Regions from separate parts of the Amycolatopsis lexingtonensis genome, predicted to be linked through region 1. Evidence: riboswitches for the same ligand, from Rfam matches in the RefSeq annotation. Region 1 holds a riboswitch; each other region holds the start of a gene.

The links. A riboswitch is a leader RNA that binds a small molecule or an ion and turns the genes downstream of it on or off. The one in region 1 is predicted to bind S-adenosylmethionine.
Region 2: it holds a riboswitch for S-adenosylmethionine, as region 1 does, so the genes downstream of both, H4696_RS17870 (aminotransferase class V-fold PLP-dependent enzyme) here and H4696_RS39630 (methionine ABC transporter ATP-binding protein) in region 1, are expected to answer to the same signal.
Region 3: it holds a riboswitch for S-adenosylmethionine, as region 1 does, so the genes downstream of both, thrC (threonine synthase) here and H4696_RS39630 (methionine ABC transporter ATP-binding protein) in region 1, are expected to answer to the same signal.

What each region holds. Positions count from the first base shown of each region.
Region 1 covers NZ_JADBEG010000001.1:8,504,758-8,508,022, forward strand. Annotated here, with positions in the region: gene rsmA (16S rRNA (adenine(1518)-N(6)/adenine(1519)-N(6))-dimethyltransferase RsmA) at 1-688, shown strand, start outside; SAM riboswitch class I at 815-905, shown strand; gene H4696_RS39630 (methionine ABC transporter ATP-binding protein) at 1,118-2,131, shown strand; gene H4696_RS39635 (MFS transporter) at 2,195-3,265, opposite strand, start outside.
Region 2 covers NZ_JADBEG010000001.1:3,940,147-3,943,411, forward strand. Annotated here, with positions in the region: gene H4696_RS50175 (hypothetical protein) at 1-316, opposite strand, end outside; gene H4696_RS17870 (aminotransferase class V-fold PLP-dependent enzyme) at 333-1,691, opposite strand; SAM riboswitch class IV at 1,731-1,845, opposite strand; gene H4696_RS17875 (M23 family metallopeptidase) at 1,919-2,569, opposite strand; gene H4696_RS17880 (potassium/proton antiporter) at 3,017-3,265, opposite strand, start outside.
Region 3 covers NZ_JADBEG010000001.1:10,282,251-10,285,515, reverse strand. Annotated here, with positions in the region: gene rpsT (30S ribosomal protein S20) at 70-330, shown strand; gene holA (DNA polymerase III subunit delta) at 388-1,368, opposite strand; SAM riboswitch class I at 1,517-1,650, shown strand; gene thrC (threonine synthase) at 1,664-2,929, shown strand; gene H4696_RS47250 (ComEC/Rec2 family competence protein) at 2,972-3,265, opposite strand, start outside.

The sequences.
Region 1 (3,265 bases):
GCCCGGGCTCGGGTCGCTGACGCTGGGCCTGCTCGCCACCGGGGCGCGGGTCGTCGCCGTCGAGATCGATCCGAAGCTCGCCGCGCGGCTGCCCGAGACCGTCGCCGAGCGGGGGGCCGACGCCGCCGAGCGGCTGACCGTCGTCGGGGCCGACGCGCTGCGCGTCGCGAACGACGACCTGCCGGGCGCGCCGACCGCGCTCGTCGCCAACCTGCCGTACAACGTCGCCGTGCCGGTCGTGCTGCACCTGCTCGCCGAGGTGCCGTCGCTGCGGTCCGGGCTCGTCATGGTGCAGACCGAGGTCGCCGACCGGATGGCGGCCGGGCCGGGCAGCCGGATCTACGGCGTCCCGAGCGTCAAGCTCGCTTGGTACGGTCCCGCACGGAAAGTCGCCGCGGTGCCACGGTCGGTGTTCTGGCCGGTGCCCAACGTGGACTCCGCGCTCGTCGCGTTCGAACGCGGCGACCAGCCGGCGTCCGAAGACCGGGACAGTCTCTTCACCCTGGTGGACGCCGCTTTCTCCCAACGCAGGAAAACGCTTCGCGCCGCGCTCGCGGGCTGGGCGGGCTCGGCCGAGCGGGCCGGCGAGCTCTTGACGGCCGCCGGAATCGACCCGAAGACCCGCGGCGAGCAGCTCGACGTGCACGACTTCGCCCGGATCGCCGCCCGCGCGCAGGTCCACGGCTGAATCCACCACAGTGGAGACGGTGAAAATTGCACGTTTTCGCCGTCACCTCGTGACTGCGACACCTCCAGTCGTGTGATGTGGGCCAACGGGCTTGCTTTCGCTCCGTGGGATCGGCTTAACTCAGTACGTCCATCCCGAGCGACCGAGAGACCTGGCTCGCCGAAGTCGCAGCAACCACCCTCCACAGGGCAGGTGCTACCGCCAGGACCGATGGAGGCCGTTTTCGATGAAGAGGGTAGCTCGCCCCCTGCTGCTGACCAGGCGCCGCGTTGTCGACGAAGGCCGCCGCTCCGTCTCCGCATGTCGCCGCTCGCGCTGAGCTTCGTCTGAGCCGTCCCACCCTTCTCAACGCACCGTCCACTGCGGACGGACACTCGCTTGCGGCCGGGCGCGCCCTCGTGCGCTGCGCCCTGTTTTTCTGGAGCTGTCGTGATCACCGTCGAAAACCTGTCCAAATCCTTTGCCACCAACGGAAATTCCGTCGTCGCCCTGCGTGACGTGAGCGTCGACGTCCAGGCCGGCTCGCTGTTCGGCGTCGTCGGCCCGGCCGGTTCCGGCAAGTCCGTCCTGGCCCGTTGCATCGCGCTGCAGGAGCGCCCCGACCGCGGGGTCGTCCGCCTCGACGGCCTCAACACCGGCACGCTCGACGGCCGCCGCCTCCGCGAAATCCGCCGTCAGCTCGGCGTCGTCTCGTCGAAGCCGGAGCTGATCGCCGAGCGCACCATCGCCGGCAACATCGCTTCCCCGCTGGAGCAGCTCGGTGTCGAGGGCCCGCAGCGCCGCAGCCGGGTCGGCTCGCTGCTCGACCTGGTCGGCCTGACGCCGCGCGCCGCGCAGCGTCCCGGTGAGCTCACCGCGGGTCAGCTCCGCCGCGTCGCGGTCGCCAAGGCGCTCGCCGCCGCGCCCGCCGTGCTGCTCGCCGACGACCCGACCGCCGGGATCGACCCGGAGGAGGCCGGCTCGGTGCTCACCGTGCTCGACCGCGCCCGCTCCGAGCTGGGCGTCACCGTCGTCGTCACCACGCCGGACGCGGGCGTCGTCCGCCGGCTCTGCGACGACGTCGCGGTGCTGGAAGACGGCACCGTCGTCGAGCGCGGCACCGTGCTCGACCTGATCTCGAACCCGGGCAGCCGCACCGCGCAGGCGCTGCTGCCGACCATCGAAACCCCGCGATCGCAGAACGCGCGCTACGACCGCTCGGTCGACGTCGTGCTGGTCGGCTTCGCGTCGGTGGGCGCGCTGCTGCCCGAGGCCGCCGGCCGCTTCGACGTCGAGTTCGCCACCATCGGCGGCGGCCTGACCCGGATCGGCGACACCCCGGTCGGCCGCTTCCGCCTCGGCGTCCGCGGCGAGCGCGCCGACGCGGCGCTGGCGTGGGTCGCCGAGCGCGGCGGCCACGTCACCCAGACCGCCCGCGGCCCCCAGGCCGTCGTCGCCGCCTGACCCGAACATCCGTGAAGGCCTCCTTGCCGGGCATAAAAGCCGGTAAGGAGGCCTTCACGGCTTTTACCGGGTGCCGCGCGGGAGGACCAGCAGCGCGGTGAGGGCGGCCGCGGCGACGAGGGCCGCCGCCCAGGCCGACGCCGTCGTGTAGCCGTGGACGATCGCCGACGGCGTCGTGAGGCCCGCCGAGGCCGCGGTGGCGATCGTGTTCAGGGCCGCGGTGCCGAGCGAAGCGCCCACCTGCTGTGACGTCGTCACGAACGCCGAGGCCGCGCCCGCGTCCCGCGCGCCGATGTCGCGGGTGGCGACGTTCAGCACCACCGGCATGCACAGCCCGGCCCCGACGCCGAGCAGCAGCTGCATCGGCAGGACGACCCCGGCGTAGGACGCGTCCGGCGTCAGCCGCGTGGCCGCCAGGAGCCCGCAGGCCAGCACGAACAACCCGCCCGCCAGCAGCGGCCGCGGGCCGACGCGCGGGAGCAGCCGTCCCGAAAGCTGCGTCGACGTCAGCATGTTCGCCCCCAGCGTCGGCAGGAACGCCAGCGCCGCGGCGAGCGCGCCGTAGCCCATCACGACCTGCAGCTGGTAGGTCAGGAACAGGAACATCCCGAACGCGCCGAACGACGCCGCCCCGACCGTCAGGTAGGCGACGGCGCGAGCGCGGTCGCGCACCACCGCGAGCGGCAGCAGCGGGTGCGGGTGCCGGGCCTGCCGGACCACGAACCAGCCGAGCAGGAGCGCCGACAGGGCCAGAAAACCGAGTACTGGCAGGGAAAATCCTTGAGTGGCCACTTCGGACAGTGCGTGCACCAGCAGCACGACGCCGCCACAGCTGAGCGCCGCACTGGTCCAGTCCAGCCGGGTGCCGCGGTGCGCGGCCGTCGGCGGCACGGCGAACCAGGCGCCCAGCCCGGCGAGCACGGCGACCGGCACGTTGACGTAGAGGCTCCAGCGCCAGTCGAGGAACTGCGTCAGCGCGCCGCCGACGGTGAGTCCCAGCGCGGAGCCGGACATCGTGATGGCGCTGAAGATCCCGAACGCCTTCCCGCGTTCGCGCGGGTCGGTGAAGGTGAGGGTCAGCAGCGACATCGTCGACGGCGCGAGGAGCGCGGCGAACACGCCCTGCGCGGCCCG
Region 2 (3,265 bases), 4.6 Mb from region 1:
GAGCGGGGCGCAGCGCGAGGGCGTACCAGACGGCGGTGCCGGCGAGGGCCACACCGAGCGCGCCGAGCCACAGCGGCCCGGCGGGCAGGCCCGCGCCCGGCGCGTAGTAGTCGTCCTGGCTGAGCCACTGCAGCTGTGCGTAGCCCGTGCCGCCGACGCCCCCGGTGCCCAGCGATCGGCCGGGAGTCAGCAGCGCGCCGACGTTCACGGAGGCGCCGACCGGGCTCCGGCGTGACAACAGCTGCACGACCGCCAGGCCGAGCTGCGCGAATCCCAGCAGTGCCAGCGGAAACCAGTAGCGCGGCCCTCTCCCCATCGGGCCAGGCTAGCGCTCAGCAGAACGGCGGGAGCTCGCGCGGGTCGCCGACCGGGGCCCAGCGGCCGTCCACCTTCGCGTACTCCCAGTCCGCCCCGCGCGCGACGATCCGGCGCAGCGCCAGCAGCACGCGGTCGACGTGCTCTTCGGTGCTGCCCAGGCCGAGGCTGACGCGGATCGCCTGCTGCCCGTCGCCACCGGCGACGGCGATGAGGCGCTTGGCCGCGATGTGGGCGCAGAACGCGCCGTCGCGCACGCCGATGCCGTATTCGGCGGACAGCACCGCCGCGAGCCAGCCCGGGTCGAACCCGGCGACGGTGAAGCTGACCGTGCCGACGCGGTCGACCGGCGCGTCGAACAGCCGCAGCTCGGCGCAGCCCGGGATGCTCTCGAGGCCCTTGCGCAGCCGGGTGAGCAGGGCCTGCTCGTGCGCGACGACGGCGTCCCAGTCGCGGGAGAGGGTCTCGCACGCGACGCCGAGCGCGTACACGCCGACGGTGTTGGGCGAACCGGCTTCGTGGCGCTCCGGCCCGTCGTTCCAGACGACGGCGTCTTCGGTGACGAGCTTGGTCGCCCCGCCGCCGGCGAGGTACGGGCGGGCGGCGCGCAGCCAGTCGGCGCGGCCGATCAGCGCGCCCGCGCCGAAGGGCGCGTACAGCTTGTGGCCGGAGATGGCGACGTAGTCGACGTCCAGCTCCCGGATCGAGATCCGGCGGTGCGGCGCGAGCTGCGCGGCATCGAGGGCGATGCGAGCGCCGTGCTTCCGCGCCACGGCGGCGATTTCGGCGACCGGGAGCAGCTCACCGGTCACATTGGACGCTCCGGTGACGACCACGAGCCGGGGCCCCTGCGGGGAATCCGCGAGCGCTTCGTCCACAGCGGACACCGCGGCGAGGCGGGTACGCGGGGTCGGGATCCGCCGGACGTTCGGGCCCAGCCACGGAAGCAGCGCGGCGTGGTGCTCGGTGTCGAAGACGACGACGGTGGTGTGCCGCGGCAGGCTGCGCGCGAGCAGGTTGAAGGAATCGGTGGTGTTGCGCGTGAAGACGACGGTGTCGGTCCGGCGGGCGCCGACGAACCGGCGCAGGACGTCGCGGGTGCGCTCGTAGAGCTTGGTGGAGACCTGCGAGGCGAAGCCGGCGCCGCGGTGGACGCTGGCGTACCAGGGCAGGAACTCGTCGACCTTGGCACGGACCGCGTCGAGGCAAGGGGCACTCGCCGCGTGGTCGAGGTTGGCGTAGCCGACGGTGCCACCGGTGACGAGCGGAACCCGCAGCGCCGCGCCGGCGACCGTCGGGATGCCTTGCCGGACAACGGTTTCGACGGTCTTCGCGGGGTGAACGGTGACGCTGGTGCGGTCGATGGCGAGAGTCATCGGGTGCCTCCTCGGCGATCCGGGGGACCCCCGGCGAGGGGCCCGCGCTTGCCCGTCGCGGGACGCGACCGGCCCGGTCTTCACCCGGGGCACCCCACCGCGGTAGGAGGGTTGCCGGCCAGCAAGCCGGGGCTTCGCGCTGGCACTCATGACCTGGCACAGAAGGTAACCGAGAACGCGCCGGGCGGCCAACCCCCGACTCACATTCTGAGACGCCGCTCACAGAATCACGGTTTCGCGCGGAACCGCCCCGGCAGTTCGGTGACCGCGTTGTCCGCGAGGTGGGTCGCGGTGCCCTCGTACTGCCCGGCGCCCGCGGCGAACCGCCAGCCGCCGAGGGACTTGCCGTCGACCGGCTCGCCGTACGCCGTGGCGAGGGTGGTCGAGACGGCACCGAACGCGACGCCGTCCCAGTTCGCCGCCGGGGCGTCGGGGATGGTCCAGAGCGTGAAGTGCACGTGGGCGCCCGTGCTGGTGCCGCCGCACGGCAGCGCATTGCCGGTCGAGCCGAGTTCGGCGCCCGCCTCGACGTGCTCACCGTCGGTGACCTTGATGCCCTCCATGTGGTAGTAGCCGGTGCGCCAGCCGCCCGCGTGGTCGATGGTCACCCAGTCACCGCCGGCGCAGTGCTGCAGGTGGACGGTGCCCGCGAGCGGCGCGCGCACGGTGCGGTCGGCGGGGCTGAAGTCGATGGCGTTCTTGACGCCGGTGCTGCCGTCGTCGGAGTGGATGCCGGCGGAGTAGACCTGCTGGCCTGCTTTGAACGGCAGGGTGAGGGTTGGGAAGGGGGCTATTTCGGCGGTTGCGGGCGGGGTGTTGAGCAGTCCGAGAGCGGCGGTGAGTGCGACAGCGATGGCCGTCTTGCGCAGTTTCGTCACTCTGAGTACCCCTTTGGCTAGCTACTCACCCGTTTGAATGAGCGCACGGTAAGCCAAAGGGAGTAGAGATGGAAGATCGAGTGAGGTTTTTGTGAGGTGTGCGGCTCTGCCGATGACGTGAACGACTCGTTCACCGCGTCCGGCGTCAGGGTCCCGGCAAAGTCGCGCGGCCAGGCCACTCCGCCGCCGGTAACCCGCTCACCCCACGTCTTGAATGACTCATTCAGGTCTTCGGAGGTCCTGAATGACTCATTCAAGACGCCGGCGCACCGCTGCGGACCGCACCGACCCGACTTTGCCGGGACCCTGACCTCCGGCGTCATGAACGACTCGTTCATGACGTTCGTGGCGGACCGCGACGGGGCGAACTCCGGGGCGAACCGAGGCGCGCGGCTCCGCGACCGGCGAGGCGGCTCGCCCGTCAAAAGCGTCGCGACCGGGGTCAGGTCAGCGACCCGACTCGCCCTTCCAGCGGGCCAAACGCCCGGCTCGGTCCACCGCGCGCAGCCGTCGCTCGACCGAATCGCGGACCACCGATGTCGTGACCACCAGCAGCTGGTCGTGCTCCTGCAACCGGCTGGTCTTCTGCGGCGTGAAGCCCGCGCCGTCGCGCACGACCAGGCTGATCGTCGCTCCAACAGGCAGCCGCAGCTCCGACAGGTACACGCCGTGCAGCTTCGAACCGGGCTGGATGCG
Region 3 (3,265 bases), 1.8 Mb from region 1:
GGAAACCCGCTTTCCGCGGGGCCACTTCAGCGCGGCGGCGATCTCACCGAGTGAAACAGGAGTTGCCCTATGGCCAACATCAAGTCGCAGATCAAGCGCATCACGACGAACGAGAAGGCGCGTCAGCGCAACCAGGCGATCCGGTCCTCGGTGAAGACCGCGATCCGCAAGGTCCGCGAAGCCGCCGAGGCCGGCGACAAGGCCAAGGCCGTCGAGCTGCAGCGCGACGCCGCCCAGAAGCTGGACAAGGCCGTCTCGAAGGGCGTCATCCACGCCAACCAGGCCGCCAACAAGAAGTCGGCGCTCGCGAAGCGCGTCAACGCGCTCTGAGCTGGTTGATTTCTGGGAAGGCCCCGGCTCCGGCCGGGGCCTTCTTCGTGTCCGGGGTCAGCGGTCGCCCTTGGCCGCCGCGACCTCGAGGACCGCGCGTTCCAGCGCGTAGCCCGGGTCCGCCGCCACGCCCTTGACCTCGGCGTTCAGTCGCGCGACCACTCGCATGGCCGTGGCAAGGCCGTCCTGGTTCCAGCCGCGGGATTGACCCTGCGCCTTGCGGATCTTCCACGGCGGCATGCCCAGCTCGCCCGCCATCTGGTTCGGGTTGCCGCGCCCGGCACCCGAGACGCGGGCGATCGTGCGGACCGCGTCGGCCAGCGCGTCGGCCACCAGGACGTGCGGGACCCCGAGCTGCATCGCCCAGCGCAACGACTCCAGCGCCGCCGAACGGTCGCCGCTGACCGCCTTCTCCGCGACCGCGAACCCGGTCACGTCGGCGCGGCCGCGGTGGTACCGGTGGACCGCATCGGCGTCGATCGTCCCGCCCGTGTCGGCCACCAGCTGGTTGGCCGCCGAGGAGAGTTCACGCAGGTCGGAGCCCACGGCGTCGATCAGCGCGGCGACCCCGGCCGGCTCGATCTTGCCGCCCGCCCGGCGCACCTCGTGCCGAACGAACTGCTCGCGCTCGGCCGGCTTCGTCAGCTTCGGGCACTCCGCGATCTCGGCCCCGGCCTTCTTCAGCGCCGCCGGGAGCGACTTGCCCGCCTTGCTGCGGCCGCCGCCGGTGTGGATGACGACGAGCACCACCCCGTCCGCCGGGTCCTTCAGGTAGGACGCCACGGCGTCGGCCAGCTCCTGCGAGATGTCCTGAGCCGATTCGAGGACGATCACGCGGCCCTCGCTGAACAGCGACGGGCTCACCAGTTCGGCCAGCTCGGGCGCTGTGAGATCGGACACCCGGGCCCTGGTCAGCTCGGCTGTCGGGTCCGTCGCGCGGGCGGCGGCGAGCGTGTCGCGGACGGCCCGCTCGATCAGCAGTTCTTCGTCACCCAGCACCAGGTGCAGCGGGGCCGGGGCGGTGGCTTGCGCGGTCACCCCCGAATCCTCTCACCCGCGCCGCGGTGCGCCCGCTCCGGTGATGTCGGGCGGCCACCATGGCACGGTCCGAGCACGATGTCGTACGGTGTAGGCGAGGCGGCCCGCCCCGGAACACTCCGGCGTGCGCGCACCGACAACCGAATACCGCTCATCCAGAGGGGCAGAGGGAACGGCCCGACGAAGCCCCGGCAACCGGCGTACAGCCCGTCATCCCGCGATCGCGGGGTAGCTGACGACCACGGTGCCAATTCCGGCCCGCTTCGGCGGGGCAGATGAGGAAAGGAACCTCGCGATGACCGCAACCCTCGGCACGACCTCCACCACCAAGACCCCGGACCTCGGTCCCGCCGTCGAACTGGTGTCGAAGGAAGAGGGTCACCGGCAGCCGCTCGCCCCGGAATTCGTCTCCGCCGAAGACTTCTCGCCGCTCGAGGTCGCCTACGACTTCGGCCGCGTCCGCCGCGAAGACATCGAGGCCGGCCCCAAGAACATCTGGCGCTACAAGAAACTCCTCCCGGTTCCGTCCAATGTCGAAGAGATCCCGAACACCGAGCCGGGCGCGACCCGCCTGGTCCGCGCCGACCGCCTCGCCAAGGAACTCGGCCTCAAGCGCGTGTGGGTCAAGGACGACACCGGCAACCCGACGCACTCGTTCAAGGACCGCGTCGTCGCCGTCGCGCTCGCCGCGGCCCGCGAGTTCGGGTTCGAGGTGCTCGCGTGTCCGTCGACCGGCAACCTGGCCAACGCGACGGCCGCCGCCGCGGCCCGCGCCGGCTGGCGCTCGGTCGTGCTGATCCCGAAGACCCTCGAGCGCGCCAAGATCCTCACCACCGCGGTGTACGACGGCGACCTGATCGCGGTCGACGGCAACTACGACGACGTCAACCGCCTCGCCACCGAACTGGCCGGCGAGCACCCGAAGTGGGCGTTCGTGAACGTGAACGTCCGGCCGTACTACTCGGAAGGCTCGAAGACGCTGGCCTTCGAGGTCGCCGAGCAGCTCGGCTGGCGCATCCCGCCGCAGATCGTCGTGCCGATCGCCTCCGGTTCGCAGCTGACCAAGGTGGACAAGGGTTTCCGCGAGCTGGGTCAGCTCGGTCTCGTGGACGCCAGCCCGTACAAGGTGTTCGGCGCGCAGGCCACCGGCTGCTCCCCGGTGTCGGCTGCGTTCCGCGCCGGCCACGACGTGGTCCAGCCGGTGAAGCCGGACACCATCGCCCGCTCGCTCGCGATCGGCAACCCGGCCGACGGCCCCTACGTGCTCGACGTCGTCAACCGCAGCGGCGGCGCCATCGAGGACGTCACCGACGAAGAGGTCGTCGAAGGCATCCGGCTGCTGGCCCGCACCGAAGGCATCTTCACCGAGACGGCGGGCGGGGTCACCGTCGCCACGGCGAAGAAGCTCGTCGAGACCGGCAAGCTGGACCCGGACGCCGAGACCGTCCTGCTGATCACCGGCGACGGCCTCAAGACCCTCGATGCGATCGAGAACCACGTGGGCCCCAAGGCGATCGTGCCGCCATCGGCCGCCGCCGTGAACGAGGCTCTCGGCTACTGACGTCCGCGGCGCCCGGGGCGAGCCGCTTGGCGCGCCCCGGGTTCAGCGGCGAGGCGGGCCACGGGGTTCGCCCCGCCGTGCCACCGCCGGACCCGCCGCGTCCGCGACGACCGCCGTGTCGCCGTCGGCGTCGGTCCGGGTGACGAGCGCACCGAGCGCCGTCAGAGTGTCCAATGTGGACTTGCTCGGGTGGCCGTAGGTGTTGCCGGCGCCCACGCTGACCAAGGCCACCCGCGGCGCCACCGCCGCGAGGAACGACGGCAGCGAGTAACGCGAACCGTGGTGGGGGACTTTCAGCACCTCCGCTTTCAGATCACCGATGTCGGCCAGCAGGTC